Regions from separate parts of the Streptomyces sp. NPDC052012 genome, predicted to be linked through region 1. Evidence: riboswitches for the same ligand, from Rfam matches in the RefSeq annotation. Region 1 holds a riboswitch; the other holds the start of a gene.

Region 1 (14,991 bases):
CCGGACGCGTATGCCGAGCGCGGCGTCCAGGTTCTTCGGGGTGATCTGTTCGAGGCGGGGCGAGGTGGTCGTCACGCCGGGCAGGGTAGGTGCGAAAAACCCGGCGGTAAAAGGAATTTCGCGACCGGGAACGGAAAAGCGCGGACGGATCTCAGCCCAACTGCCGGTAACGGCCCCGGAAATACGTCAGCGGCCCGCCCTCCGCGCTCGGCACGTCCGCCGCCAGCACCCGCCCGATCACCAGCGTGTGGTCCCCGGCGGTCACCCGCTGCTCGGTGCGGCACTCCAGGGTCGCCAGGGCGCCGCCCACCAGAGGCGCCCCGGTGTACTCGCCCCGTACGTACGGGATGTCCTCGAAGAGCAGCCGGTCGCTGATGCGGCCCTTCATCGCGAAGCGGCCGGCGATGTGCCGCTGGCTCTCGGAGAGCACGGAGACCGCCCACAGCGGCTGCTCCTCGAGCAGCTCGTCCATGCGGGACCCCTCGCGCAGGCTGACCAGCACCAGGGGCGGGTCCAGGGACACCGACAGGAACGCGGTCGCCGTCATGCCGACGTCCTCGCCGGCCGGTGCCCGCGGGTCGTCGGGATCCAGCGGCGGCTCCTTCGCGGTCACCAGGACCACGCCGGAGGCCAGCCGGGACATGGCGGCGCGGAACTCGTCGTTGCTCACCCCCTCAGCATGCCGGGCGGCGGGCGGAGCGGTGATCGTGGACTGCACGGAGGGAGTGTCGGGCACGCCGGAAACGCTAGTCTCCGCTCCATGGCCACCGCATCGGACCTCTGCCCGAGCGGGGACCTAGGACCAGCGGCCGAGCGGGACCGCCGGACAGCCCCCCGTCCGGCCCGCCGTCCGGCACCGGACACCCACAACCGCCACAAAATCCACCCTCGGTAAACGCACGCGGAAACGCGGAAAGACCCCGCAATTGTTCATGTTTAGCTGTGACTTGAGTCACAAGGGGGAGGAATTGTTGACCCTGTGTACCGAGTGGGCAGCGCGCTGTGATTCAGTGGCGGGGAAGCTGCCAGGACGATACGCCGATGAGCACCCTTGATTCGCCACGAGGTCTCGGGGGGAGGGCGAGCATGGAGACCGAGTCGGAGCCCTACGTCCGCCTTGCGTCCCTGCGACAACTGCACCAGGTCATGGCCGACATGAACACGGCCCGCAGCCTGGCGGACACGTTGCAGACCGTCGCCGACGGCGTCGTGAACGCCCTCGGGTACGAGCTGGCCTGCGTCAATCTCGTACGCCCCGACGGCGATCTCGTGGTCGCCGCCTTCTCCGGCAACCCGGCGGCCGAGGCGCTCATCACCGGCCGGGTCGGCTCCCGCGCGTCCTGGGACCGCCGCCTGTCCATGGGCGAACGCTGGGGCGACCTGATCTTCATACCGCACACCGAGGGCTGGGTCCTCGACGACGACGACGTCCCCCAGTGGTACACCGACGGGCCCGCGCCCCGCTTCGAGGACGAGTGGCACCCCTCCGACCGCCTCTTCGCCCCGATGTACGCGCCCGGCCCGCAGGGCGCCGGCGCCTCCGGCGAGCTGGTCGGCGTGCTCTCCGTGGACCGCCCGCGCAACGGCCGCCGGCCCGGCGCCTGGGGCCGCGAGGCGCTCCAGATGTACGCCTTCCAGGCCGCCATCGCGATCAGCAACGCGCGTCTGCGGGCCAACATGCAGCGCGCCCTGGTCCGCCTCGAGCGCGAGCAGCAGGCCCTGCGCGCCAGTGAGGAGAGCTTCCGGCAGGCCTTCGAGTACGCCCCCTCCGGCATGGCCATCGCCGAGATGGGCGGCGACCAGCACGGGCGGATCCTCAGGACCAACGACGCGCTGTGCCGCCTGCTGGGCCGCCCCGCCTCCGCGATGCGCCGCTACTCCTTCTCCGACCTCGTGCACCCCGAGGACATAGGCACCCTGCTCCGCACCTCCGCCGAGGGCGGTCGCGCCGAGCTGCGCCTCGGCCGCCGCGACGGCACGTACGTCTGGGTCTCCCTGCGCAACTCCGTCGTCGCCGACGCCGCCGACGGCCCCCGCTTCCTGCTCACCCACGTCGAGGACATCGAGGAGCGCAAGCGCCGGGAGCTCCAGCTCGCCCACCGCGCCTCCCACGACTCCCTCACCGGCCTGCCGAACTCCGCCGAGCTGCGCGCCCGGCTCTCCGCGCGCCTGTGCCGGCAGCGCCCGCAGCCGACGCTGCCCGCCGCGGTCGGCTCCGCCATGGCCCCCTACGAGTCCTTCGACTCGCTGGACTCCTCGCTGGACGCCGCCTACGGCCCGCCCGACTTCGACCGGGGCCACGACTTCGACTTCCCGCCCGGCGCGGACGAGTACGACGGCTACGACCACCATGTGCACACCGTCGCCCCCGCCGGGGACCGCGACGACGGCACCAAGGGGCTCGCGGTGCTGTTCTGCGACCTCGACGGCTTCAAGTCGATCAACGACCGGTTCGGGCACAACGCCGGCGACGCCGTGCTCATCGAGGTCGCCCGCCGGCTCAGCAACGGCGTCCGGGACGGCGACACCGTGGCCCGGCTCGGCGGCGACGAGTTCGTGATCCTCGCCGACGGGCTCGGCCGGGCCGACGCCCAGGACCTCGCGGTGCGGCTGCGCAACGAGATCATCCAGCCCATCCGGGCCGAGGGCCGGGCCGTCCGGGTCGGGGCCAGCTTCGGCATCGGCTGGGCGCACTGCGGCATGACGGCCGACGAAGTGCTGAAGTCCGCTGACGAACGGATGTACGTCGAGAAACGATCTCGTCCCAAACAGCACCGGCGCGCGGGATGAACCGCAGGTCAGTGGGTTGATGCGGTCTGAGTCACCCGTTTGGGCGCGGGGAAACGGGTAGGCTCGCCATCCTCACCACCCGCATCCGCACCCGATCCGCAGCTAGGAGCACCAAGGGATGACGCCCGGCAACAGCGGCGCGAGCACGCCCGAGGACGACGACCCGTTCGGCTACCTCTACGCCGACGGCCAGGCCAACGGGGCCCAGCCGCCGTCCGGTGGCTACGGCTACCCGAACTCGGTCAACCGCGTGCGGGCGGTCGGCACACGCCAGTACGGCCAGCAGGGCGGCGGCCCCGCCGCGCAGATACCGCAACAGCAGGGCACCTACGGCCAGCCCAACCCGCACTACGCGGCCCCGGAGACCCTGCCGGGCGGCGCCGCCCCCACGGTGCACTCCCCGCAGCCCGCCCACGGCGGCGGCCGCGGCCGCGGCCCCAACACCAAGGGCCTGCTGATCGGCGCGATCGCGGTGGTCGCGGCGGTCGTCATCGGCATCGGGGTCGCCATGATCGGCGGCGACGAGGACAAGGGCGGCAACCAGGCCGACGCCACCCCGACCCAGTCCCAGAGCTCGGAACCGAGCCCTTCGGCGAGCGAGAGCGGCAAGACCGAGGCCGACCTGCCCGAGATCGACGCGAAGGCCCTCCGCCTGGAGGGCGGCCCCGTCACGGCCTCGGACATCAAGGGGTCGAAGGCTGACGGCGGCGTCTACGTCGCGGGCTTCAACAAGGTGGGCGCCAAGGTCGTCTGGACCGTCAGCGGTATCGAGAAGGCCGGCACATACCGCTTCTACGTCCGCTACGGCATCCCCGGAGTGGACGCCAACGCGACCGTGGTGGTCAACGGCAAGGCGCAGTCCCGGCCGCTGAACATGCAGAACTTCGGCAAGCAGCCCGAAGGCGACTGGGAAAAGGGCTGGCAGACCACCTGGGCCAACGTGAACCTGACCGAGGGCACGAACACCATCGAGCTCGTCTGCAACGAGGGCAACCAGTGCAACGCCAACCTCGACCAGTTCTGGCTCACGGAGGAACCGCCGAGCTGATCCGACGAAGCAGCCGTGGCCGCGAGGAGCGTGCGGCCACGGCTGCTGTGTTTCCTGCGGAGTCATCGCCCGGGGTACGTCATCCCCGGACGGCCATGCTCTTCACGGGCCAAGGACCGCGTAGTGGCCGGCAAGGACAACGGCTGCTACCCGCGCAGCGGCCGGACGGGTCTCCAACCAGAGCAACAAGCTCATCACGCTCTACAAGGACGCTTCCTGCTACGGCAGTCACTTCGACATCAAGCCGCCGCTCGCGCACTTGGCCGCGGCGGGGTGTGATGCGGTCGTCGGTCATCCTTTCGATCTTGCCGTGGAAGGGCAAGCTGGATACCGGACGCCTCACCGCAGGCGTCGGCCGTTCTCAGGCCGCGCTCGCCTCCCTGGTCACCGCCACCCTCTCCAACAGGTCCTCGTAGACCTCCTGGTCGAACTCGCCCGCCACCGGGGACACGACCGTCGCCGCCGAGAGGGCGACCGCACGGGCCAGGCGGGTCGGCCACGGGAGGTGTTCGACCAGGCCCGAGAGCAGGCCCGCGACCGCCGAGTCGCCGGCGCCGGTCGGGTTGCCGTGGAGGTGTGCGGGGGGTGCCGCGCGCCAGTGGCCGTCCGGGGTCACCGCCAGCAGGCCCTGCGGGCCCAGGGACGCGACCACCGTGCCCGCGCCCCTCCTGCGGGCGTCCTGGGTGGCGCGCAACGGCTCGTGGGAGCCGGTGAGTTCGGCCAGTTCCTCGGCGTTGGGCTTCAGGATGTCGGGCCGCCCGGCCACCCCACGGCGCAGCGCCGCTCCGCTGGTGTCCAGCAGGGACGGAACCCCGGCCGCGCGGGCCGTGCGGATCAGGCCCGCGTACGCGCCCACCGGGACCCCCGGCGGCAGGCTGCCGCACAGGGCGACCGCCGAGGCGGAGGGGAGGAGGGTCTCGTACGCCTCCTGGAAGGCCGACCACTCGGCCGCCGTGATGGTCGGTCCCGGTTCGTTCAGCTGGGTCGTGCCGCCCGAGGTCTCGTCGACCACGGCCGTCGTACGGCGCGTCGTGCCGGAGATCGGGACCAGCGCGTCCGTCAGGGTCGGGACACGCAGCAGGTGGTCGCGCAGGACCTGTCCCGTCGTACCGCCCGCGAAACCGGTCACCGTCACCTCGTGCCCGAGCGCCGCCAGCACCCGTGCCACGTTGATGCCCTTGCCGCCCGGACGTTCCGTCACCTCGGAGACGCGGTGGGAGTGGTGCGGCCGAAGGGACGGTACGCGATAGGTGATGTCGAGCGCCGTGTTCAGCGTGACCGTGAGGATCACCGGGACGACCTCCCCCTGTTGCTGCGCCTGCCGTGGGCCCCGGAGACACGATCATGCCAAAGAGAGAGCGGTCGGCCCACCCCTCGGACCGGCCACCGTCCCGCCCGGTCCTCGGGACTGATCAGCCCAGTTGGGGATCGACCACCCATTCACCCCGGCGCATCACGCCCTTCAGTGCGAACTCCGCGTCCAGGACCACCAGGTCCGCGTCCTTCCCGGGCTCGAGGGAACCGATCCGGTCGTCCAGGCCGAGCAGCCGGGCCGGGGTGGCGGAGATCGCCGTGACGACGTCCTCGACGGGCAGCCGGTCCACGGTCACCGCTCGCTGGAAGGCACGGTCCAGGGTGAGGGTGGAGCCCGCGATCGAGCCGCCCTCCACCAGCCGGGCCACACCGTCCGCGACCTCGACCTCCATCGAACCCAGCATGTAGCGGCCGTCACCGAAGCCGGCCGCGTCCATCGCGTCGGTGATGAAGGCGACCCGGGCGGCGCCCGCGTGGTGGAAGGCCAGCTGGAGGGCGGCCGGATGCAGATGGGTGCCGTCGTTGATCAGCTCGACCGTGACCCGCTCGTCCTCCAGCAGCGCGGTGATCGGGCCCGGGGCGCGGTGGCCTACCGGCGGCATGGCGTTGAACAGGTGGGTGGCCACGGTCGCGCCCGCCTCGATGGCCTCGACGGTCTGCTCGTACGTGGCGTCCGTATGCCCGACGGCCGCGATCACCCCGTGGTCGGCGAGCAGCCGTACGGAGTCCAGGCCGCCCGGCAGTTCGGTGGCCAGCGTCATCATGCGGGCGTGGCCGTGTGCCGCGTCGATCAGCTTGCGGACCTCGGCCGGGTCGGGATCCCGCAGCAGTTCCTCGTCGTGCGCGCCCTTGCGGCACGGGGAGATGAACGGCCCCTCGAAGTGGATGCCGGCGATGTCCCCCTGCTGGGCCAGCTCCGCCAGCATCCCGGCGTGCCGGGCGAGGAAGTCCAGGTCACCGGTGACGGCGGAGGCGACCACCGTGGTGGTGCCGTGCCCGCGGTGGGTGTGCACGCCCTTGAGGACGTCCTCGGGGGTGCCGCCGGCGAAGGACGCGCCGCCGCCCCCGTGGTTGTGGATGTCCACGAACCCGGGGACGAGCCAGTGGCCGGACAGATCGATCGTCTCGGCGTTCTCGGGGGCCGTGTCCGCGATCCGCGTGCCCTCGACGATCACGCGGCCGTCGTCCACGGTCCCGGTGGGCAGGACCACCCGGGCACCGGTGAGAACCTTGGTGGGGGCCATCAGGTGGTTACCTCCGAGGGGTCAGTGGTGGTGAGGAGATCCCAGGCGAGGAGTCCCGCGCCCAGGCATCCGGCGGTGTCCCCGAGGGCCGCGGGGACCAGGGACGGCAGCTTCTGGAAGGTGACCCGCCGCCGGACGGCGTCCCGCAGCGGTGTGAACAAGGTTTCTCCTGCTTCGGCGAGCCCGCCACCGATGATCAGGGTGCGCGGGTCCAGCAGGGTGAGGGCGGTGACCAGCCCGTCGGCGAGGGCCTCGACCGCCTCCCGCCACACCTCACGGGCGCGTTCGTCCCCGGACTCGACGGCCTTGGCGCAGTCGGCCGCGTCCGCGTCCGGGTCCCCGCAGGCCGCCGCCCATGCCTCGCTCACGGCACCGGCGGAGGCGTACCGCTCCAGGCAGCCGCGCTGCCCGCAGGGACAGGCGGCCCCCGCGGGTCGTACGACGATGTGTCCGATCTCGCCCGCGAAGCCGTGCGCGCCCGCCTCGATCCGGCCGTCGATGCCGATGGCGCCGGCGATGCCGGTGCCCAGCGGCACGAACAGGTACCGGTCCGCGCCCCGCCCCGCCCCGACCCGGCCCTCGGCGAGCCCGCCGGTCCGCACGTCGTGGCCGAGGGCGACGGGCACGCCGCCGAGCCGCTCGGCGAGCAGCGCGCGCAGCGGCACGTCGCGCCAGCCGAGGTTGGCGGAGTAGACCGCGATGCCGAGCGCGTCGTCCACGATGCCGGGGACGGCGACGCCGGCGGCGGACGCGGGCACGCCGTAGCGGTCGATACCGTGCGCGCGCAGATCGGCGGCGAAGCCGAGGATGTCCGCGACGACCGCTTCCGGGCCGCGTTCGCGCCCGGTGGCCCGGCGGGCCTGGTGCAGCAGCTCGCCGCCCGCCCCGACCAGAGCGGCCTTCATCCCGGTGCCGCCCACGTCGAGGGCGATGACATGTTTCACGGGAAACAGTGTGGCCCGGGGACCCGGGAGAGGTCTAGTCCACTCACGTGGTGTAGACCATAATCCGACTATCGAAAAGTTTCGGATGGCGCGGGGCGCCAGGTTTGGGGCGACAGCAGTGCAGCGGCGGGTCAGGACGAGGACGATCGCGGTGGTGTCCGCACTGGGACTGACGGGGGTCCTCGGCGGATGCGGCGCCGGCGCCGGCTCCTCCGACGTCACCCTGCGGCTGGTCGCGGCCGACTACGGCACGTCGGCCGCCAACAGCTCCAGGAAGTACTGGGCCGAGCTGGTCGACGAGTACGAGGCCGGCCACCCCGGCGTGAAGATCGACGTCAGCGTGTACTCGTGGAACGACGTCGACCGCAAGGTCAAGGAGATGGTCGACGCGGGCGACCCGCCGGACATGGCCCAGATCGGCGCGTACGCCGACTACGCCGCCGACGGCCTCCTCTACAAGGCGGACGAACTGCTCTCCATCCCCGTCCAGGCCGACTTCGTCTCCCAGCTGGCCGAGGCCGGCCGGGTCAACGGCGTGCAGTACGGGATGCCGTTCGCCTCCTCCACGCGCGTGCTGTTCTACAACAAGGAGCTCTTCGCGGACGCGGGCATCACCCCGCCGCAGACCTGGGAGGAGCTCGCGGCCGACGCCGAGGCGCTCAAGGCCGACGGCGTGAAGTACCCCTACGCCCTGCCTCTCGGGCCCGAGGAGGCACAGGCCGAGACCATGCAGTGGCTGCTCAGCGGCAAGGGCGGCTACACCGACAGCATGGGCACCTACGCCATCGACTCCGCGCCGAACGTGAAGACCTTCACCTGGCTGAAGGACGAGCTGGTCGGCAAGGGCCTGACCGGTCCCGTCGCCCCGGGGAAGCTGAACCGGGCCGACGCCTTCGCGGCGTTCGCCGCGGGTGACGTCGGCATGCTCAACGGCCATCCCTCCCTGATGGCGATGGCCGGGAAGAAGGGCGTGAAGTACGGCATGGTGCCGACGCCCGGGGTGGACGGCGAGAGCCCCGCCACGCTCGGCGTCGCCGACTGGATGATGGCCTTCAAGAAGCACGGCCACCGCGACGAGATCGGTGACTTCCTCGACTTCGTCTACGGCGAGAAGCAGGTGCTCGACTTCTCCCGCGACTACAACCTGCTGCCGGTCACCACGTCCGCGTCCCGGACGATGGCCGGCGCCGAGCGGGACAAGCACCTGCGGCCGTTCCTCGACCAGCTGGTGACGTCCGAGCTCTACCCGGTCGGCAACACCTCCTGGGCGGCGGTCAACGCGGCCGTCAAGGAGCAGATCGGCAAGGCGGTCACCCCCGACGGCAGCCCCACGGACGTCCTGACCCGGCTCCAGACGACGGCGACCCGGGCGGAGAGCGCCCAGTAGCGCTCGCGGGCACGGCCGGGGCGTTGTCAGTGGCAGGGGCTACGGTGCAGAGCATGGACGAGGAACCGTCGGCCGAGCGGCAGGGCCTGGGCAGCCGCGAGCGGAACATCCTCGCGCTGGAACGCCGCGTCTTCCCCGGCCCCGGCGCGAAGGAACGCGCGATACGCGAGGAGCTGGGCCTGCCCCCCGTCCGCTACTACCAGCTCCTCAACGCCCTCCTCGACGATCCCCGCGCCCTGGCCCACGACCCGGTGACCGTGAACCGCCTGCGCCGTGTCCGGGACAGACGCCGCGCGGAGCGCTGACCCGGGGTTCAGCCGATCCGCTCCGCCAGCCCCCGCAGCAGTCCGACGACCCCCTCGGGGCCGTCGACCACGACGTCCGCGCGTTCCCTGAGTTCCGTCACCTCGTCGCTGCCGCTGCACACCAGCAGACCGGGGACGCCGTCGGAGCGGAGTTTTTCGACGGCGGCGAAGGCGGACAGGTCGCCCAGGTCGTCACCGGCGTAGAGGACGGACTCGGCGCCGATCTCGCGGGCGTACTCCAGCAGGGCGACGCCCTTGTCCATGCCCGGCGGGCGCAGTTCGAGCACCATCCGGCCGGGCTCGACGATCAGCCCGTGCCGCGAGGCCAGCTCGCTCAGTGGGTCCCGCAGCGCCTCGAACGCGGCCTGCGGATCGGCGGCCCGCCGCGTGTGCACGGCCACCGCCCGCCCCTTCTCCTCGATCCAGGTCCCCTGCCAGGCACCCACCCGGTCCAGCAGCCCCGGCAGCTCCTCACGGGCGGCGGCCACCCCGGGATGCGGGGCGGGCGCGGTGACACTGCCGGTGCGGGCGTCCCAGCGTTCGGCACCGTAATGCCCGAGGACGACCAGGTGTTCCAGTCCGCTCACCCCGGCGAAGCCCCCGTACCGCACCGCGACCCCGGGCGCCCGCCCGGTGATCACGGCCACGGAGGCCACCTTCGGCGCCAGCGCGGCCAGCGCCGGCACGGCCCCGGGATGCGCCCGCGCCTGCTCGGGATCGGCCACGATCGGCGCGAGTGTCCCGTCGAAGTCAAGCCCGACCAAGGCCTTCCCGGGCCGCGCGAGAAGCCCCTCCAGCCCTTCCCGTCCGGCCCGGCCGACGGACCTCACCAGCGAGTCGATCGCTCCCGCGGAATCCCCATGACTGCCCATACGCCCAACCTATCCACGCCCCCGCCCCGGCACGCATGCCTGATCGGCCACACAGGGTCAGGCCCGCAAGGCGTTCAGCTGGTCCAGGAACCACTGGGCCGGGGGGAGGGCGGTGGCTGCTGCGGTGAGGTGCTTGCAGCGTTCCGCCCGCTCCTCCGGAGGCATCGTCAGGGCCTCGTGGAGGGCCTGGGAGGTGGCGGAGATGTCGTAGGGGTTGACCGTGATCGCGTACTCGCCGAGCTCCTCGTGGGCGCCCGCCTCGCGGGACAGGACCAGGGCGCAGCCGTGGTCGGAGACCACCGGGATCTCCTTGGCGACCAGGTTCATGCCGTCGCGGATCGGGTTGACCAGCGCCACGTCCGCCATGCGGTACGCGGCCAGCGAGCGGGCGAAGTCGTCCTTGACGTGCAGCACGACGGGGCGCCAGCCCTCGGTGCCGTACTGCTCGTTGATCTCCTCGGCGAGCCGCTGCACCTCGGCGGTGTAGTCGCGGTACACGGCGAGATCCTGCCGGGAGGGGTAGGCGAAGGCGACGTGCACGACGCGTTCGTGCCACTCGGGGCGGTCCGCCAGGAGCTGCCGGTAGGCCAGCAGCCCGCGCACGATGTTCTTCGACAGCTCGGTGCGGTCCACCCGGACGATCGTGCGGCGGCCCTCCCCGATCTCGCGCCGCAGACCGGCCATGCGCTCCTCGACGTCCGCCTCGTGGGCGCGGGCCCGCAGGAAGTCGGCGTCGGCGCCCAGGCCGTGCACACCGATCCGGGTGTCCCCGACACCGCCCACGAAGCGCTCGCAGCACGCCGTGAACGCGTCCGCCCAGCGCCGGGTGAGGAAGCCCAGCCGGTCGGCGCCCAGCATGCCGCGCAGCACCTGGCCCGCGATGTCGTCGGGCAGCATCCGGAAGTACTCGGGCGGCGCCCACGGCGTGTGCGAGAAGTGCCCGATGCGCAGATCGGGGCGCAGCTCGCGGAGCATGCCGGGGACGAGGGTCAGGTGGTAGTCCTGCACCACCACCGCCGCGCCCTGCGCCGCCTCCTGGGCCAGCGCGTCCGCGAAGGCCCGGTTGTAGGTCTCGTACGACGCCCACTGCCGCCGGAACTCCGCGTCGAAGACCGGCTCCAGAGGAGTCTGGTACAGCATGTGGTGCACGAACCACAGCACCGAGTTGGCGATCCCGTTGTACGCGTCCGCGTGCACCTCGGCCGGGATGTCCAGCATCCGCACGCCGTCCTCGCCGACCCCGCGCCGCACGGCCTCCCGGTCGCCGTCGGACAGCGCCGAGCACACCCACAGCGCCCCCGCGTCCGGCCCGATCGCCGACAGCCCGGACACCAGCCCGCCGCCGCCCCGCTTGGCCCGCAACGAACCGTCGTCGTCCACCACGTACGAAACGGGCCCCCGATTCGAGGCCACCAGCACCTGAGCTGCACCGAACGTCGAAGCCATAAGCCTCAACCTAGCCCGGCCCACAACCGCTCAAACGTACGCATCGGCCGTATACGAACCTCAGGCCACCCTGCGCGCCTGGTACTCCGCGATCTCCGTCATGGGCGGCCGTTCCTCCGTGTCCACCGAGTACGTGCGCGGCTCGAAGTTGTCCCCGGAGCGCTCGAACTGTGTCAGCGCGGGGCGGATCAGATGGCCGCGGGCCAGGCGCAGCTGGGCGGTGCGGTAGATCGCGGCGGACATCCGGCCGAGCGCCTGACCGTCCTGGTGACGGTGCTTGCGCGCGCCCACGTCCACCTGCGCGAGCGCGTCCAGACCCACCAGGTGCAGGGCGTCGACCAGCATGCCCAGCTCGACGCCGTAGCCGACGGGGAAGGGCAGCTGCTCCAGCAGGGAGCGGCGGGCCGCGTACTCGCCGCCCAGCGGCTGCACGAAGCCGGCCAGCTGCGGCCAGTGCATGTTCAGCAGCGGCCGGGCCATCAGCTCCGTCACCCGGCCGCCCTGACCGGCGGCGGCGCCCAGCGGCCGGTCGTACATGGCCTTCACCAGCTGCACGTCCGGCTCGGTGAGCAGCGGGCCGACGATGCCGGAGACGAAGTCGGAGGAGAAGTCCTTCAGGTCGGCGTCGACGAAGCAGACGATGTCGCCGCGCGTGACCAGCAGCGAACGCCACAGCACCTCGCCCTTGCCGGGCACGGCGGGCAGCCGGGGCAGGATCTCGTCCCGGTGCACCACGGTCGCGCCCGCCGCGGCCGCCACCTCGGCCGTACGGTCCGTCGAGCCGGAGTCCACGACCACGATCTCGTCCACGAGAGGGGTCTGGAGCACCAGGTCGTGACGGATGACGGACACGATGTCGCCGACCGTCTCCTCCTCGTTCAGCGCGGGCAGCACCACACTCACCGACTGCCCGGTGGCCCGCTTGGCGGCCAGGATCCGGTGCAGCGGACGGTCGGACACGGACCAGGAGCGGTCGATCAGCCAGCGCTCGACTTCTTCCAGCACGATCGGCGGCTCCTCACTGGTCTGTGATCCATCTCGCGGTACGGACGGCTATCTCAAGTGTCCTGGCCGTCGGTTACAGTCTTGAACAACGCGCGTGACCATCGCATGCCGGGGTCGCCGCGCGGACGACGTTCCGCGACAACTGAAGAACACAACTGAAAACCGCTCATCCAGAGGGGCAGAGGGATACGGCCCGATGAAGCCCCGGCAACCCTCCAGTCGGTTCTTGTCACACAGACGTGGCGAGGCTCCCGGCTAGGGAAGGTGCCAAATCCGTCTCACGGCGAGATGCGTCGTGAGGAAGATGAGGAGAAAGGGCCTCGCCTCACATGGCTGTGCAGACTGTTGCAAGCACCACCGAGTCCACCGTCGATCTCGGTCCCGCCGCCGCGCTGAGCTGTCGCGAATGCGGCCACCGCGTGCCCCTCGGCCCGGTCTTCGCGTGCGAGGAGTGTTTCGGCCCGCTGGAGATCGCATACGACTTCTCGGCCTATGACACCGAGGAACTCCGGCGGCGCATCGAGGCGGGCCCCGCGAACATCTGGCGCTACGCGCCGCTGCTGCCCGTCCCCGCGGACGTGGCGACCAAGCCGAACCTCAACCCCGGCTGGACCAAGCTCGTCAAGGCCGACAACCTCGCCCGCGAACTCGGCGTCACCGGCGGCCTGTATGTGAAGGACGACTCCGGCAACCCGACGCACTCCTTCAAGGACCGTGTCGTCGCCCAGGCCCTCGAGGCCGCCCGTGCCTTCGGCTTCACCACCCTGTCCTGCTCCTCCACCGGCAACCTCGCCGGCGCGGTGGGCGCCGCCGCGGCCCGCGCCGGCTTCCGCTCCTGCGTGTTCATCCCGCACGACCTGGAGCAGGGCAAGGTCGTCATGGCCGCCGTCTACGGCGGTGACCTCGTCGGCATCGAGGGCAACTACGACGACGTGAACCGCTTCTGCTCCGAGCTGATCGGCGACCCGGCGGGCGAGGGCTGGGGCTTCGTCAACGTCAACCTGCGGCCGTACTACGCGGAGGGCTCCAAGACGCTCGCGTACGAGATCTGCGAGCAGCTGGGCTGGCGGCTGCCGGACCAGATCGTCGTGCCGATCGCCTCCGGCTCGCAGCTCACGAAGATCGACAAGGGTCTGCAGGAGCTGATCAAGCTGGGCCTCGTCGAGGACAAGCCGTACAAGATCTTCGGTGCGCAGGCCGAGGGGTGCTCGCCCGTGTCGACCGCGTACAAGGCGGGGCACGACGTCGTCCGCCCGCAGAAGCCGAACACGATCGCCAAGTCGCTGGCGATCGGCAACCCGGCGGACGGTCCGTACGTCCTGGACATCGCGCGCCGCACCGGCGGTGCTGTGGAGGATGTGACGGACGAGCAGGTCGTGGATGCGATCAAGGTGCTCGCGCGGACCGAGGGGATCTTCGCGGAGACCGCCGGTGGGGTGACGGTGGGTGTCACCAGGAAGCTCATCGAGAACGGTGTGCTGGATCCGTCGAAGACCACCGTGGTGCTCAACACCGGGGATGGTCTCAAGACGCTGGATGCGGTGGCCGGGACGGGGCTGACGGCGACGATTCGGCCGAGTCTTGAGTCGTTCCGTGAGGCTGGGCTCGCGTAGGAGTCGCTTGTCGTTCGTCTGCGGGCCGCATGTGGCTGGTCGCGCCCACGCGGCGGTAGCCGCACATTCGATACAGCCCCGCGCCCCTGGGGTAAGTCACCTGACCGGAGGTTTGAAGTGAGCGTTACTGTCCGCATCCCCACCATCCTGCGCACCTACACGGGTGGCCAGGCGGAGGTCTCCGCCGAAGGTGCCACCCTCGCCGAGGTCATCGAGGACCTGGAGAAGAACCACACCGGGATCGCTGCCCGTGTCCTTGACGATCAGGGAAAGCTGCGCCGGTTCGTGAACGTCTACGTCAATGACGACGACGTGCGCTTCGAGCAGGGGCTGGAGACGGCCACCCCGGACGGTGCCGGCGTCTCCATCATCCCGGCCGTCGCGGGCGGCTGACCGAGGCTGATCATTACCGTCGGTAACATCGATTACCGAGTGTTCATCGTGTTGCCCCCTCCGTGAGAGATGCGGAGGGGGCAATTCCATGGGATTGAGCGCGGTAGAGTTGGGGAACGCGCTCCTGATCCGCTGATCGGAAACCCTGAATTCCTGCCGTACGTCCGACTGGATACGGCCAAAGTGCGAGCCTTTTTCGCGGCATTTGCGGCATTTATGCGGTCCGACTTGCCCCGAATTCGGGTGAATTCTCACCACATTCCGGACCGGTGTCGTCCAGAATTCTCGTCCGATTGACCTGTTGCAGACGGCAGTTGGACAGATACATTCAGCCGCGGTCGACGCGTTCCGGCGCACGCCCCCAACCGTTGGGGGGTGAGGTCTGACCCGGATCCGCGAAGTGTGGATCTGTGCAAGGGCCAGTAATAGGGGAGTTAGGCATGGCTCAGGGCACCGTCAAGTGGTTCAACGCGGAGAAGGGGTACGGCTTCATCGCGGTCGACGGTGGTGCGGATGTTTTCGTCCACTACAGCGCGATCCAGATGGACGGCTACCGCACCCTGGAAGAGGGCCAGCGGGTCGAGTTCGAGATCTCGCAGGGTCAGAAGGGCCCGCAGGCCGACATGGTTC
Region 2 (14,991 bases), on a different contig from region 1:
GCCGCGGGCCGCTACGTCGCGGGCGAACTCTCCGCGGACGGCAGCCGCTGGCACAGCACCTCACCGCTGGCCGCCCATGCCCAGTACACGGTGCGCGTGAGCACCGAGGACGAGGACGGGGCACCGGGGCGCAAGGTGATCACCTTCACCACGGGCAAGCCTTCCACCACCAAGCGCCTGGGCGTCACGTTCGGCCCCAAGGCGGGCACCTACGGCGTCGGCCAACCCATCACCGCCGAGCTGAACGCCCCGGTCAAGGACCGCGCCCAGCGGGCCGTCGTGGAACGGTCCCTGAAGGTCACGTCCACGCCCGCGGTGACCGGCAGCTGGTACTGGGTGGACGACAAGAAGCTCCACTACCGCCCCAAGGACTACTGGCCCACCCGCGCCACCGTCCGGGTGCGCAGCAACCTGGAGGGCATCAAGATCAACGACCGCCTCCGCGGCGGCAAGGCCAAGCCCCTGACGATCACCACGGGCGACCGCGTCATAGCCGTCACGGACGCCGCGGCACACCAGCTGACGGTCTACAAGAACGGCGAGGAGATCAAGACGATCCCCGTGACGACCGGCAAACCGGGCTTCGAGACCCGCAACGGCGTCAAGGTCGTCCTCGGCAAGGAACGCTTCGTACGCATGCGCAGCACCACGGTCGGCATCGCCGAGGGCTCCTCCGAGTCCTACGACCTCGACGTCTACTTCGCCACACGCGTCACCTGGAGCGGCGAGTACGTCCACGCCGCCCCCTGGTCCGTCGGCTCCCAGGGCTACGCCAACGTCAGCCACGGCTGCGTCGGCATGAACACCGCCAACGCCCAGTGGTTCTTCGACACGGTCCGCGAGGGCGACCTGGTCAAGGTCGTCAACTCCGACGGCGACACGATGGAACCCTTCGGCAACGGCTTCGGCGACTGGAACGTCCCGTGGGAGAAGTGGCGCCAGGGCAGCGCCTTGTCATCGGGCCCCGACGCAACCCCGCAAGAAGCGGCCAGGCTTCGACCTTGGGCTGCGTGACTGACGTCAGGGGCGCGGGGCTGTATCGATGTGCGGCTACCGCGTGGGCGCGACCAGCCACGACGACGCCGCACTCGCCGCGCTCCAGACCGCCCCGAGCCCTTAGGCGCTCTGCAGCCTCTTCGACCGCAACAAGGAAGCCAGGGCAGACGCGAACTCCACCGGCTCCACCGGCAGCGTCACCGCCGCCTCGGCCCGGCTCCACGTGGCCAGCCACGCGTCCTGAGGCCGCCCGATGAGCAGCAGCACCGGCGGGGCCTGGAACACCTCGTCCTTGATCTGCCGGCACAGCCCCATGCCCCCCATCGGCACGGCCTCACCGTCCAGCACACAGACGTCGATCCCGCCCTTGTCCAGCTCACTGATCACCGCGGCCGGAGTCGCACACTCCACGAACTCCACCACAGGAACATCCGGCGCCGGCCGCCGGCCGGTGGCCAACCGCACCTGCTCCCGCGTGTTCGCATCGTCGCTGTACACCAGCACTGTGGCGGTCGGCTGCATGCTTCCTCCGTGACGTCAGCGTCGTAAGGACAAGCCCGTTGGGCCGGATGCTACTCCCTTGAACACCACGTCAACACCGGTATGGCGGGGCAAGACACTCCGAACGGCACCCCCCGGAGTGAGGGCGGGATAAGCGACCGACATAATGTCGGTCGTGGCGACAGCAACGACAGTAGATACCGGGCACGCGCACCCGTCGGTCAACCGGCCGAACCTCACCAGCGTCGGAACCATCATCTGGCTGAGTTCCGAGCTGATGTTCTTCGCGGCCCTCTTCGCGATGTACTTCACCCTGCGATCGGTGACCGGACCCGACTTCTGGTCGGAGAAGGCCGACACCCTGAACTTCCCGTTCTCGGCGACGAACACCACGATCCTGGTGCTCTCCTCCCTCACCTGCCAGCTCGGCGTGTTCGCCGCCGAGCGCGGTGACGTGAAGAAGCTCCGGGGCTGGTTCATCGTCACGTTCATCATGGGCGCGGTGTTCATCGGCGGTCAGGTCTTCGAGTACACCGAGCTGGTCAAGCACGAGGGCCTGTCGCTCTCGTCCGACCCGTACGGCTCGGTGTTCTACCTGACCACCGGCTTCCACGGCCTGCACGTGACGGGCGGTCTCATCGCCTTCCTGCTGGTCCTCGGACGCACCTACGCGGCCCGGAGGTTCACCCACGAGCAGGCGACCGCGGCCATCGTCGTGTCCTACTACTGGCACTTCGTCGACGTCGTCTGGATCGGCCTCTTCGCCACGATCTACATGATCAAGTAGCCGGGCCGGCAACCGAGCGCGCTGACGAAGCGCACCCATCCAGAAGCATCGACGCAGAAGATCCTGACACCGGGGTAATCCGTGAAAAAGCTCTCCGCACGACGACGCCACCCGCTGGCGGCGCTCGTCGTCCTACTCCTCGCGCTGGCATGCACCGGGGGGCTGTACGCCGTGTTCGCACCCGCGGACAAGGCGCAGGCCGACGAAACCGCCCAGTCCCTCACCATCGAGGAGGGAAAGAAGCTCTACGCGGTCGGCTGCGCCAGCTGCCACGGCACCGGCGGTCAGGGCACCTCCGACGGGCCGAGCCTGGTGGGCGTGGGCGCCGCGGCCGTGGACTTCCAGGTCGCCACCGGCCGTATGCCGGCCGCGACCTCGCAGGGCGCGCAGGTTCCGCGCAAGAAGCCGGTCTACACCCAGGCCGAGATCGACCAGCTGGCGGCGTACATCGCCTCCCTGGGCGCCGGCCCGGCCATCCCGACCGAGGAGCAGTACGGCCCCGAGGGCGCCGACATCGCCAAGGGCGGTGAACTGTTCCGCAACAACTGCGCGCAGTGCCACAACTTCACCGGTAAGGGTGGCGCCCTGACGCACGGCAAGTACGCGCCGGACCTCGAGGACGTCGACCCGAAGCACATCTACGAGGCCATGCTCACCGGTCCGCAGAACATGCCTTCCTTCCCCGACAGCACCCTGTCGGAGCAGAACAAGAAGGACATCATCGCGTACCTGGACGAGGTCAACAGCCAGGACTCCGAGAGCCCGGGCGGCCTGGAGCTGGGCGGGCTCGGCCCGGTCAGTGAGGGTCTGTTCGGCTGGATCTTCGGTCTCGGCGGGCTGATCGTCGTCGCTGTGTGGGTCGCCGCTCGGACCGCAAAGGCCAAGAAGTCATGAGTAGCCAAGACATTCCAGAAGAGAACCTGCCCGCTGAGCAGGACACCGCCCACGGCGCGGTAAGGGTCGCTGACGAGAAGCACCCGTTCGCCGACCCGGGGCTGCCGCCCCACGAGCACCGGATCCAGGACATCGACGAGCGGGCCGCCAAGCGGTCCGAGCGCACGGTCGCCCTGCTGTTCACGCTCTCGATGCTGGCCACCATCGGCTTCATCGCCGCGTTCGTGGCGATCCCGGTCGAGAAGATCGTCTACATCTTCCCGTTCGGTCACATCAGCGCCCTGAACTTCGCGCTCGGTGTGACGCTCGGCATCGCGCTGTTCGCCATCGGCGCGGGCGCGGTCCACTGGGCCCGCACGCTGATGTCCGACGAGGAGCTGACCGACGAGCGGCACGCGATCGCGGCCGAGCCCGAGGTCCGCGCCAAGGTCATGGACGACTTCCGCCAGGGCGCGAAGGAGTCCCAGCTCGGGCGGCGCAAGCTGATCCGCACCACCATGTTCGGCGCGCTCACCCTGGTGCCGCTGTCCGGCGTCGTGCTGCTGCGCGACCTGGGCCCGCTGCCCGAGGACAAGCTGCGCCACACCCTGTGGTCCAAGGGCAAGCTGATCATCAACCAGAACACCGGGGAGCCGATGCGCCCCTCGGACATCGTGACCGGCTCGCTGACGTTCGCCAAGCCCGAGGGCCTGGAAGAGCACGACCACGACTTCAACAACGAGATCGCCAAGGCCGCCCTGATGATCGTCCGCATCCAGCCGGACGACATCAAGGACAAGCGCACGCTCGAGTGGTCGCACGAGGGCATCCTCGCGTACTCGAAGATCTGCACCCACGTCGGTTGCCCGATCTCCCTGTACGAGCAGCAGACGCACCACGTGCTGTGCCCCTGCCACCAGTCCACCTTCGACCTCTCCGACGGTGCCAAGGTGATCTTCGGTCCCGCCGGTCACGCCCTGCCGCAGCTGCGGATCGGCGTGAACGACGAGGGCTACCTCGAAGCGCTCAGTGACTTCGAAGAGCCCGTCGGTCCTGCATTCTGGGAGCGCGGATGAGCACCAACACCAGCACCGAGTCCCGCTCTCGCGGGAAGGCACCGGCCGGCGAGCGCGTCGCCGACTGGGCCGACGGCCGGCTCGGGATCTACTCCCTGGCCAAGGCCAACATGCGCAAGATCTTCCCGGACCACTGGTCCTTCATGCTGGGCGAGATCTGCCTGTACAGCTTCCTGATCATCATCCTCACGGGTGTGTATCTGACGCTGTTCTTCCACCCGTCGATGAACGAGGTGGAGTACCACGGCTCCTACGTCCCGCTGCAGGGCCAGCTGATGTCGGAGGCGTACGCCTCCACCCTGGAGATCAGCTTCGACGTGCGCGGCGGTCTGCTCATCCGGCAGATCCACCACTGGGCGGCGATCGTCTTCCTCGCCGGCATGTTCGTGCACATGATGCGCGTCTTCTTCACCGGCGCGTTCCGCAAGCCGCGTGAGATCAACTGGCTGTTCGGCTTCCTGCTGTTCGTGCTGGGCATGTTCACCGGCTTCACCGGCTACTCGCTGCCGGACGACCTGCTCTCCGGCACCGGTGTCCGCTTCACGCAGGGCGCGATCCTGTCCGTGCCGATCGTCGGCACGTACATCTCGATGTTCCTGTTCGGCGGGGAGTTCCCCGGCACCGACTTCGTCGCGCGGTTCTACTCGATCCACATCCTGCTGCTGCCGGGCATCATGCTCGGTCTGGTGGTCGGCCACCTGATCCTGGTCTTCTACCACAAGCACACGCAGTTCGCGGGTCCCGGACGGACCAACAAGAACGTCGTCGGCATGCCGCTGCTGCCGGTGTACATGGCCAAGGCGGGAGGCTTCTTCTTCCTGGTCTTCGGCTTCATCGCGCTGCTCGCCGGCATCGCCTCGATCAACCCGATCTGGAACCTGGGCCCGTACCGCCCGGACATGGTCTCCACGGGTGCCCAGCCCGACTGGTACATGGGCTTCGCCGAGGGTCTGGTCCGCGCCATGCCCGGCTGGGAGATCAACTTCTGGGGCCACACCCTGGTCCTGGGCGTGTTCATCCCGCTGGTGCTGTTCGGTCTCTTCCTCGGGATCATCGCGCTGTACCCGTTCATCGAGTCCTGGATCACCGGGGACAAGCGCGAGCACCACATCCTGGACCGGCCGCGCAACGCCCCGACCCGTACGGCCTTCGGTGTCGCCTGGGTCACCGGCTACATGATCATGCTGATCGGTGGTGGCAACGACATCGTCGCCACGCACTTCCACCTCTCGATCAACGCGGTCACCTGGTTCGTGCGCATCGGGTTCTTCCTCGGCCCGGTCATCGCGTTCATCATCACCAAGCGCATCTGCCTCGGCCTGCAGCGCCGGGACAGGGACAAGGTGCTGCACGGCCGCGAGTCGGGCATCATCAAGCGCCTGCCGCACGGTGAGTTCATCGAGGTGCACGAGCCGCTCAGCCAGGAGGCCCTGTACACGCTCACCGCGCACGAGCAGTACAAGCCGGCGGAGATCGGTCCGACGGTCGACGAGCACGGTGTCGAGCGCAAGGTGAAGGGCTCGGAGAAGCTGCGCGCCAAGCTCAGCGAGGCGTACTACGGCGAGGAGTCCCAGATTCCGAAGCCGACCGTCGAGGAGTACAACGAGATCACGAGCGGCCACGGCCACCACTGATCGCTGCGTTCGCCACGCCACCTGAAGGGCCCCGTCCGGTGTTCGGACGGGGCCCTTCGGCGTGCCCGGGGCTGGATAGGGTGGGCCCTGAGACTTTTCTCCGTCTGTTCTACGACCATCAGGAGCGGCTATGAGCGCTGTGACCCCCGCTGGAGGCGACACCGCGGCGGGCCGCTCCTGGCCCGCCCTGCTGAACGGACTGCTGGACGGCCGGGACCTCACCGCCGACGACACCGCCTGGGCCATGGATGTGATCATGCGCGGTGAGGCGACCGACGCGCAGATCGCCGGGTTCGTGACGGCGCTGCGCGCCAAGGGCGAGACGGTCGAGGAGATCACCGGCTGCGTACGCGCCATGTACGACCACGCCAATGTGATCGAGGTGCCCGGGGCGACCGTCGACATCGTCGGCACCGGCGGCGACGGCGCCAAGACCGTGAACATCTCCACGATGTCCTCGATCGTCGTCGCCGGCACCGGCGCGAAGGTCGTCAAGCACGGCAACCGGGCCGCGTCCTCGGCGTCCGGCGCCTCCGACGTCCTGGAGAAGCTCGGCGTCAATCTGGAGCTGACCCCGCGGCGGGTGGCGGAGGTCGCGGAGGAGGCCGGGATCACCTTCTGCTTCGCGGTGAAGTTCCACCCGGCGCTGCGCCATGTGGCCGCCGCCCGCGGCCAGTTGGGCATCCGCACGGTGTTCAACTTCCTCGGCCCGCTGGCCAACCCGGCCCAGGTCAAGGCCCAGGCGGTCGGCGTCGCCGACCCCCGGATGGCGCCCATCATGGCGGGCGTGTTCGCCGAACGCGGCAACTCCTCGCTGGTGTTCCGCGGCGACGACGGCCTCGACGAGCTGACGACCACCGCCACCTCCCGGGTGTGGGTGGTCCGCGACGGCACGGTGACCGAGGAGACCTTCGACCCACGGGACGTCGGTGTCGACCTCGTCCCGGTCGAGGCGCTGCGCGGCGCGGACGCCTCCTACAACGCGGAGGTCGCCCGGCGGCTGCTGGACGGTGAGCGCGGCCCGGTGCGGGACGCCGTGCTGCTGAACTCGGCGGCGGCGCTGGTCGCGCTGGAGCCGGGCAGCGGCCCGCTGACGGAGCAGATCCGCGCCGGGATGGACAAGGCGGCGGAGGCGATCGACTCGGGTGCCGCCAAGCGCGTGCTGGACCGCTGGGTGGCTGTCAGCAACGCGTGAGTTCCGTGGGTGATGTCCCGCGATCCGGACACGGGTTGCGGGACATCGCTCTGATCGCCTAGTTTCCTGTCCAGGTCATGAGTGACAGTCATCAGGCCCCGGCCGACTGTCCGGCAACCCTCCGTCCGTGGCGGGGTGCCCCGGGTGAGGACCAGGCCGTACGGCAGCAAGGCCTACGGCAAGCGCGGACCCCTCGCACGCTTTTCAGAAGTGTGGGGCCAGGGGTCCTGGTCGTTCGAGGGAGCCTTCCGTGAGCAAGCGAATGCGCTAGGGCCGCAGAGCCCCGCCTCCGCACACCCCTTTCACCTTCCTCGCCGGTCTGTCCGGCTGCCTTCACGGGAGTCTCCCCATGTCTGTCTCCAGCCTTGCCGCCGACCCGTCCGTTTGTGCCCCGCTGCCCGTTCTGGGGCGGGATGTCACCGTCCCGCTCGTCACCGGCGGTGAGGTCACCTACGCCGCGCTCGACTACGCCGCCAGCGCCCCCGCCCTGCAGCGCGTGTGGGACGACGTGGCCGCGTACGCCCCGTACTACGGCAGCGTGCACCGCGGCGCCGGGTACCTCTCCCAGCTCTCCACCGACCTGTTCGAGAACGCCCGCAAGGCCGTCGCCGAGTTCCTCGACTGCCGCCCCGCCGACCAGGTGGTGTTCACCCGGTCCACCACGGACTCCCTGAACCTGCTCGCGGCCGCGCTTCCCGGCGACTGCCAGGTCTTCGTCTTCGAGACCGAGCACCACGCCTCCCTGCTGCCCTGGCGCGGGGCGCGGGTCACCTACCTCGACGCGCCGGGCAGCCCGCGGCAGGCCGTCGAGACCCTGGAGCGCGCCCTGGCCGACCGCGACCCCTACGGCCCGGCCCTGGTCTGTGTGACCGGTGCCTCCAACGTCACCGGCGAGCTGTGGCCCGTACGGGAGCTGGCCGCCGCCGCCCACGCGCACGGTGCGCGGATCGTCCTGGACGCCGCCCAGCTGGCCCCGCACCACCCGGTGAGCGTCCGTGAGCTGGACGTCGACTGGGTCGCCTTCTCCGGGCACAAGCTGTACGCCCCGTTCGGCTCCGGTGTCCTCGCCGGGCGGTCCGACTGGCTGCGCGAGGCCGAGCCGTACCTCGCCGGCGGCGGCGCAAGCCGCAAGGTGACCCGGCGTGAGGACGGGGGAGTGGACGTCGAGTGGCACGAGACGGCCGCCCGGCACGAGGCCGGCTCGCCCAACGTCATCGGCGCCTACGCCATCGCCTCCGCCTGCAAGGCGCTCACCGAGGCCGGGTTCGACACCCTGGTCGCACGGGAGCAGCACCTGATCCGCCGGGTGCGGGAGGGGCTTGCCGACGTGCCCGAGGTGCGGTTCCTGTCGCTGTTCGGCGACGACGCCCCGCGCGTCGGTGTGCTGTCCTTCGTGGTCGACGGCTGGAACAGCTCCCACTTCGCCGCCGCGCTGTCCGCCGAGTACGGCATCGGCGTACGCGACGGGCTGTTCTGCGCCCACCCGCTGGTGCGGACCCTGCTCGGCGGTGACGCGCAGGCCCAGGGCGAGTGCGGCGCCCCGGAGGCGGCGCCCGGGGAGAAGTCCCTCAACGCCATCCGGGTCAGCTTCGGCGCGGGCACGCCCGACGAGCACGTCGACCGTTTCGTGGCCGCCGTGCAGGAGCTGGTGCGCGACGGCGCCCGGTGGAACTACCGCACGGAGGACGGGCGGTGCGTGCCGGACACGTCCGCGTGAGCAGCCGCGGGCAGCGGTAGCCGGGCGCCCAGCAGGATCATCCGCAGGGCGCGTTCGGTGGCGTCCGTGAGGAGTTCGGCGGCCCGTACCAGCGCCTCCGCCAGGGCCATCGGCGCGGGCAGGATGCCGTGGCAGGCGTCCACCCCGGGCACGTCCTGCGCACCCTCGCCGAGCGTCCCGGCGAGCGCCAGCACCGGCCGGCCGTAGAGCTTGGCGCGGCGGGCCACCTCCGCCGGGACCTTGCCGCGCGGTGTCTGGTGGTCCAGGGCGCCCTCGGCGGTGACCACCAGGTCGGCGCGGGCCAGCCGGGCGTCCAGGTCGAGGTGGTCGAGGAGGACGTCGAAGCGGGGCAGCAGCCGCGCGCCGAGGGCGGCGAGTCCGGCGCCCAGCCCGCCGGAGGCGCCGGTGCCGGGGCCGAGGCGCAGATCGGTGCCGGTGACGGCGAGGTCGCGGGTCAGGACCCGCGCCCAGTTCTCCAGCCCCGCCGACAACTCCTCGACCTGCGCGGGAGTGGCGCCCTTCTGCGGGCCGAACACGCGGGCCACGCCCCGTTCCCCGCACAGCACGTTGAACGGGTTGCAGGCGACCAGCACGTCCACGTCCTTCAGCCGGGGGTCGAGCCCGGACGGGTCGATCCGCGCCAGTCGGCTCAACTCCGCGCCGCCCCGGCCCAGTTCGAATCCGTCGGCGTCCAGCAACCGTGCGCCGAGCGCCTGGAGCGCCCCCGCGCCGCCGTCCGACGTGCCCGAGTCGCCGCAGCCGACCAGGATCCGCCGTACGCCCTGGTCGAGCGCGGCGCTGATCAGCTCGCCGACGCCGTAGGTGGTGGTGGCGCCGGGGTCGCGCCGGGTGCGGGGGACCAGGGCGAGGCCGGCGACCGCGGCCATCTCGACCACCGCGGTGTCCCGGGCGCCGAGCAGGGCGAAGTGGGTGCCGACCGGCTCGCCGACCGGGCCCGTGGCGGCCAGGGCGACCAGCCGCCCGCCGGTCGCCGCGGCCAGTGCCGAGGCGGTGCCCTCACCGCCGTCCACCAGCGGGATGCGGTCGATCTCGGCGTCCGGCAGCACCCGGCGGACGCCCGCCGTGATGGCGTCGGCGGCGGCCTGGGCGGACAGCGACTCCTTGAAGCCGCTGGGGGCTACGACGACACGGCTGAGCATGGATGACTCCTTGTGGCCTTGCGGGAAGGGATGCGGCAGGACGCGCGGTGTTCAGCGGGTGACGGAGACGCCGAGCAGGGGCCAGACGGCGACGGCGAAGAACAGGACCAGGGCGGCGGTCAGCGGGGCCAGCACGGCGGACAGCCGGAGCAGATCGCGCGGTGTGTAGGTGGGGACGCCGGGGACGTCGGCGAACAGCGTGACCGGCTTGGCGGAGGCGGGCAGTGTGTGGCAGAAGCCCGCGGCGGCCGTGGAGGCGAGGGCCGCCGCGACCGGGTTCACCCCGGCGCCCACGGCCGCCACGACCACCAGCGGGACCAGCACCGAGGAACGGGCGGAACGGGACTGCAGGACCAGATGGGCCGCCGTGCTCACCGCGATCACCACCGTCAGGAACATCACCGGGGTCACCCCCGAAGGCAGCCCGGCCACCAGCCACTTCGCCGCCCCGGACTCGGTGAGCGCCACGCCCATCGCCATCGTCGCCGCCATGAACAGCAGCAGCGACCAGGGCACCGTCTTCAGTGCCTCCTTCAGCCGTACGGTGCCGAGCGCCGGTGAGGCGGCGACCACCGCGCCGATGAGCGCGACCATCGCCGGCGGGACCCGGTGCAGCGGCTCGCTGCACCACAGGGCGACCACCGTGCCCAGGAGCAGGGCGCAGCGCTTCTCGGCCTGGGTCCAGGGGCCGGTGACCGGGCGGTCGCTGTGCCGCTGGATCTCCTCGGCCGTGATGTGCACGGGGCCCTTGCGGTCGGCGCGCCGGGTGGTGGTCAACAGGACCGTCTCGGCGGCGAGATGGGAGGAGGCCACGGCCAGCGGCAGCCCGAGCAGCAGCCACTCGGTGAAGCCGACCCGCTCCCCGGTCGCCTCCCACAGCACCGACACGGTGATCAGATGGGCGCCCGCCCCGATCAGGGTCGCCACCGCCGACAACAGGATCACGGTCGGGAACAGCAGCGCCAGCATCACCACCAGCCGCTTGCGGTGGGCCAGGGCCTTGGCGAGGGCGAGGAACACGGGCAGGGCGAGCGCCGCACGGCCCGAGGTGGCGGGCACCGCGAACGCCGTGACGACCAGCGAGGCCGTGGTGAGGTGCACCAACTGCCGTACGGTGCGCGCCCCACCGACCAGGAACACCGCCGCCCGCCCCGCCAGGCCGGTCCGGGTTACGGCGGCGGCCAGCACGAACGCGCAGATCAGCAGCCACACGGTCGAGTCGCCGAGGGTGCCGAAGAGCGTGTCGCTGCTGATCACACCGGTCACGGTCAGGGCGAGTCCGGCGCCCAGGGCGACGTAGGTGTCGTCGATGGGCGCGCCGATCCAGGCGCAGGTCGCCAGCGCGAAGACGGCCAGGGTGAGACGCGCGTCCCCGCTCAGCCCGGGGAAGTTGCCGGGCACCGCGAGCAGCGCACACAGCGACAGGGCCACACACAGGGCCACGGTCAGACGGGGATTCAGGGTCACGTCATCGAGAGTTCACCCGGGGCGTGAGCGCTCAATGAGCCCGGCATGAAGGAAATTTCACGAAGGGAGCCGGTATCCCATGCCGCGTACCGTTTCCACCTTCTCCGCGCCCAGCTTCTTGCGCAGTGCCCGCACGTAGACGTCCACGATGTTGGAGCCGGGGTCGAAGTCGTAGCCCCACACATGGGACAGGATCTGCTCGCGGGACAGGACCTGCCCCGGATGCCGCAGGAACAGCTCCAGCAGCACGAACTCACGGGCCGTCAGATCGACGGTGCGCTCCCCGGCCCGGGCGCGGCGCGTGCGCAGGTCCAGCGTGAGCTCGCCCGACTTCAGCACGGTCACCTCGGGAGCGCGGGCCGCCGTCCGCAGCCGGAGCCGGACCCGGGCGAGCAGTTCCTCGAAGCGGAACGGCTTGGTCATCCAGTCGTCCGCGCCGCCCTCCAGACCGGCCACCGTGTCCCGCACGGAGTCCCGGGCGGTCAGCACGATCACCGGGGTCGTCACCCGGGCCTCGCGCAGCTCCCGCAGCACGGTGAAGCCGTCCCGGCCGGGCAGCCCGATGTCCAGGACGACCAGGTCGAACCCGCCGGTGAGCGCGTACTCGAAGCCGGCCTCGCCGTCGGGGACGACCGTGGTGGTGAAGCCGTTGGCGCGCAGGCCCTTCTCGACGAAGGAGGCGATGCGGTCCTCGTCCTCGACGATCAGAATGCGGTTCACGGGGATGCCTCTTCCAGAGTCAGTACGAACGTGGCTCCGCCGCCGTCGGTGTCGTGCATGCGGACCCGGCCGCCGTGGCCCTCCGCGATCGCCCGCACGATCGACAGGCCCAGTCCGGCGCCCGAGCCGTGGGCGCCGCGCCGGGACGTGCCGCGCCGGAAGCGTTCGAAGATCACTTCACGGTCCTGGGGCTGGACCCCGGGGCCGGAGTCGGCGACGTAGAACTCGATCCGGGGGCCGTCGGTGCGGGAGCCGATGCGGATGGTCTGCCCGGGGGCGGTGTGCTGCACCGCGTTCTGCGCCAGCTGCACCATCGCCTGGGTGATCCGCTGCGGGTCCAACCGGGCCTCGCCGTCGGCGACTTCGGCGAGCCGCCAGTCACGCTCGCCGAGGGCGCGGGCCTTGACGTAGACATCGGCGGTGAGTTCCGCGAGCTGGACCGGCTCGGGGGTGACGAAGTCGGGGCGCTCGGCCTTGGCGAGCAGCAGCAGGTCCTCCACGATGCGGCTCATCCGGTCCAGCTCGTCGGTGACCAGCCGGACGGTCTCCTCGCGTTCGGCCGGGTCGTCGCCCATCAGCTCGAGATGGCCGCGCACGATGGTGATGGGCGTGCGCAGCTCGTGGCTCGCGTCGTCGACGAACTGGCGCTGGGCGGCGAAGGCGCGCTCCAGCCGGTCGAGCATGGCGTTGAAGGTCTCGGCGAGCGCGGCCACGTCGTCGTTGCCGTGCACCGGGATGCGCTTGGTCAGATCCTGCTCGGTGAGCTGGGCGGCGGTGGTGCGCACGAGCCGTACCGGCTTCAGGATGCGCCCGGCGACCACCCAGGCGATGCCGATGGTCATCAGCAGGGCGACCCCGGAGATGGCGAGCAGCACCCGGAACACCTCGTCGGCGCGCGCCTTCTCGCGCCCCGGATGGAACGCGACGACGAACGCCGCCGCCGGTTCACCGCCGTAACGGGCCACGGTGACCTTGGCCCAGCGGATCTCGCCCTCCGGGCGCTGCAGGGTGCCGGTGGTGTCGGGCGAGGCGAAGATGCGGCGGCGGGCGTCGGCGTCCTTGTGCAGCGGCAGGCCGACCGGGATCTCACGCTGCTGGATGATCTGCGCCGGGCTGGTGCCGGGCTCGCCCACCAGGCCGATCAGCTCCTCGTCCAGATCGGCGTACTGACGTTGCAGGAAGACCCGCAGCAGCCGGCCCGGGTCGGTGAACCTGCGGCCGGTCTCCGGGTCGAAGCCCTGCTCCTCGAAGCCGGCGAACTCGCGGGCCTCCTGGGCGAGCAGGCCGTTGATGCGCTGGTCGGTGTCGCGCAGGAGGATCGAGCGGGTGGTCGCGGCGACGGAGGCGAGGGCGACGGCCATCACGAGCAGCAGCCACAGGAGGATGCGGAGGCGGGCGGAGATCCGCCGGCGCTCACGCGCCTCACCCCGGTCACCCGTCGTCGCCGGGTCCGTCGTCGCCGGGTCCGTCGTCGGCAGGTCCGTCGTCGGCGTCATCGTCCTCGTCCGCTGGGGCGTCGGTCACCGGCGGCCGGGACACGACCTGGTCGCTGGGCGTCGGTGCGGGCCGCGTGGAGCTGGGCGTCGGCGTCGGGGAGCCGCTCTCCAGCTCCACCTCGGCGGGCACCTTGGGCTCTTGCGGGCTGTCGGTGAGGGCGAAGCTGGTTGCGGCAATGCCGAGGGGAATCAGTACGACAGCTGCCAGAGCTGCCATCCGCCGTGAGAAGACCATGCCTCTCATCCTGCGTCCGCCATCCGCAGCCGTGGATGAGCCGAGAATGAAGAACTCTTCATCCGGCGTGCACAGCGACACCCCCAGGGGCGCGGGGAACTGCGCACCCCAGCCCCGATGAGCCCGCAGACGCCCGACGACAGGCCGCGGCAACCCGGAATGCGCCTAGTTGTCCAACCCGATCGAGAACGCCGCCTCGAGGTCGTGCTGCGAGTAGGTCCGAAAGGCGACGTGCGTGTCCGTCGCCTCCACCCCCGGGATCTTGCTGATCCGGCCCGGGATGACCTCCGCCAGGTCCTCGTGCTCCTTCACCCGGACCATGGCGATCAAGTCGTACGTGCCCGTGACGGAGAAGACCTCGCTCACACTCTCCAGCGCGGCGATCTGTTCCGCGATCTCGGGGATCCGGTCCACGCTGGTCTTGATGAGGACGATCGCGGTGATCACGGCTGGTTCTCTCCCTCGGGGGCCGGTGCAGGGGCGGCCTTCACTCTAGTCGTACGGCCGAATCGGACCCAGGCGAAGACGAAGCCCAGGCCGAAGCCCAGCAGGTGGGCCAGATACGCCACCCCCGGACCGTCGGCGGCCTGCTGCCGGGCCGCCGCCCACTGCAGGGCCGCCCAGAACGGCAGCACGACCCAGGCGGGAAAGCGCACCGGCAGGAAGAACAGGAACGGCAGGAGACTGGTGACGCGGGCCCGCGGGAACAAGAAGAGAAACGCGCCGAGGACCGCCGAGATCGCCCCGGAGGCGCCCACCAGGGACTGCTCGGCGTCCGCGTTCGCCGCGGCGTACCCCAGCAGCGCGAGGTAGCCGCAGCCGACGTAGAACAGGGTGAACTGCACGCGGCCCATCCGCGCCTCGGTCATCGCTCCGAAGACGTGGAGGAAGAGCATGTTGCCGAGCAGATGCACCCAGCTGCCGTGGACGAACAGCGCCGTGGCGGGGGTGAGCGCGGCGCCCGGGGAACCTTCGAACAGGTCTGCGGGAATCACGCCCCAGCGCCGGAACCAGGCCCGCTGCGCGGCGAGCAGCTCGTCCCCGGTGCCGTACACCGGATTGAGGCCCGAGGCCGGTCCGGCCAGGAAGACCACGCAGCACAGGACGATGAGGGTGTGGGTCACCGGTGCCGAC

Evidence for each region. A riboswitch is a leader RNA that binds a small molecule or an ion and turns the genes downstream of it on or off. The one in region 1 is predicted to bind S-adenosylmethionine.
Region 2: another riboswitch for S-adenosylmethionine. It lies ahead of AB0412_RS02475 (aminotransferase class V-fold PLP-dependent enzyme); the one in region 1 lies ahead of thrC (threonine synthase).

The regions. Positions count from the first base shown of each region.
Region 1 covers NZ_JBFAXA010000020.1:499-15,489, reverse strand. Annotated here, with positions in the region: gene AB0412_RS26460 (GNAT family N-acetyltransferase) at 1-75, opposite strand, end outside; gene AB0412_RS26455 (flavin reductase family protein) at 152-736, opposite strand; gene cdgB (diguanylate cyclase CdgB) at 1,087-2,790, shown strand; gene AB0412_RS26445 (carbohydrate-binding protein) at 2,909-3,838, shown strand; gene AB0412_RS26440 (1-phosphofructokinase family hexose kinase) at 4,200-5,129, opposite strand; gene nagA (N-acetylglucosamine-6-phosphate deacetylase) at 5,251-6,396, opposite strand; gene AB0412_RS26430 (ROK family protein) at 6,396-7,340, opposite strand; gene AB0412_RS26425 (extracellular solute-binding protein) at 7,459-8,727, shown strand; gene AB0412_RS26420 (DUF3263 domain-containing protein) at 8,781-9,032, shown strand; gene otsB (trehalose-phosphatase) at 9,041-9,904, opposite strand; gene AB0412_RS26410 (trehalose-6-phosphate synthase) at 9,962-11,350, opposite strand; gene AB0412_RS26405 (glucosyl-3-phosphoglycerate synthase) at 11,411-12,355, opposite strand; SAM riboswitch class I at 12,519-12,666, shown strand; gene thrC (threonine synthase) at 12,685-13,968, shown strand; gene AB0412_RS26395 (MoaD/ThiS family protein) at 14,086-14,361, shown strand; gene AB0412_RS26390 (cold-shock protein) at 14,802-14,991, shown strand, end outside.
Region 2 covers NZ_JBFAXA010000001.1:538,953-553,943, forward strand. Annotated here, with positions in the region: gene AB0412_RS02440 (Ig-like domain-containing protein) at 1-1,014, shown strand, start outside; gene AB0412_RS02445 (hypothetical protein) at 1,117-1,518, opposite strand; gene AB0412_RS02450 (heme-copper oxidase subunit III) at 1,664-2,284, shown strand; gene AB0412_RS02455 (c-type cytochrome) at 2,366-3,178, shown strand; gene AB0412_RS02460 (Rieske 2Fe-2S domain-containing protein) at 3,175-4,233, shown strand; gene AB0412_RS02465 (cytochrome bc complex cytochrome b subunit) at 4,230-5,867, shown strand; gene trpD (anthranilate phosphoribosyltransferase) at 5,998-7,062, shown strand; SAM riboswitch class IV at 7,136-7,253, shown strand; gene AB0412_RS02475 (aminotransferase class V-fold PLP-dependent enzyme) at 7,412-8,779, shown strand; gene AB0412_RS02480 (glycerate kinase) at 8,734-9,939, opposite strand; gene AB0412_RS02485 (SLC13 family permease) at 9,991-11,406, opposite strand; gene AB0412_RS02490 (response regulator transcription factor) at 11,464-12,126, opposite strand; gene AB0412_RS02495 (ATP-binding protein) at 12,123-13,622, opposite strand; gene AB0412_RS02500 (small secreted hydrophilic protein) at 13,558-13,857, opposite strand; gene AB0412_RS02505 (Lrp/AsnC ligand binding domain-containing protein) at 14,023-14,304, opposite strand; gene AB0412_RS02510 (rhomboid family intramembrane serine protease) at 14,301-14,991, opposite strand, start outside.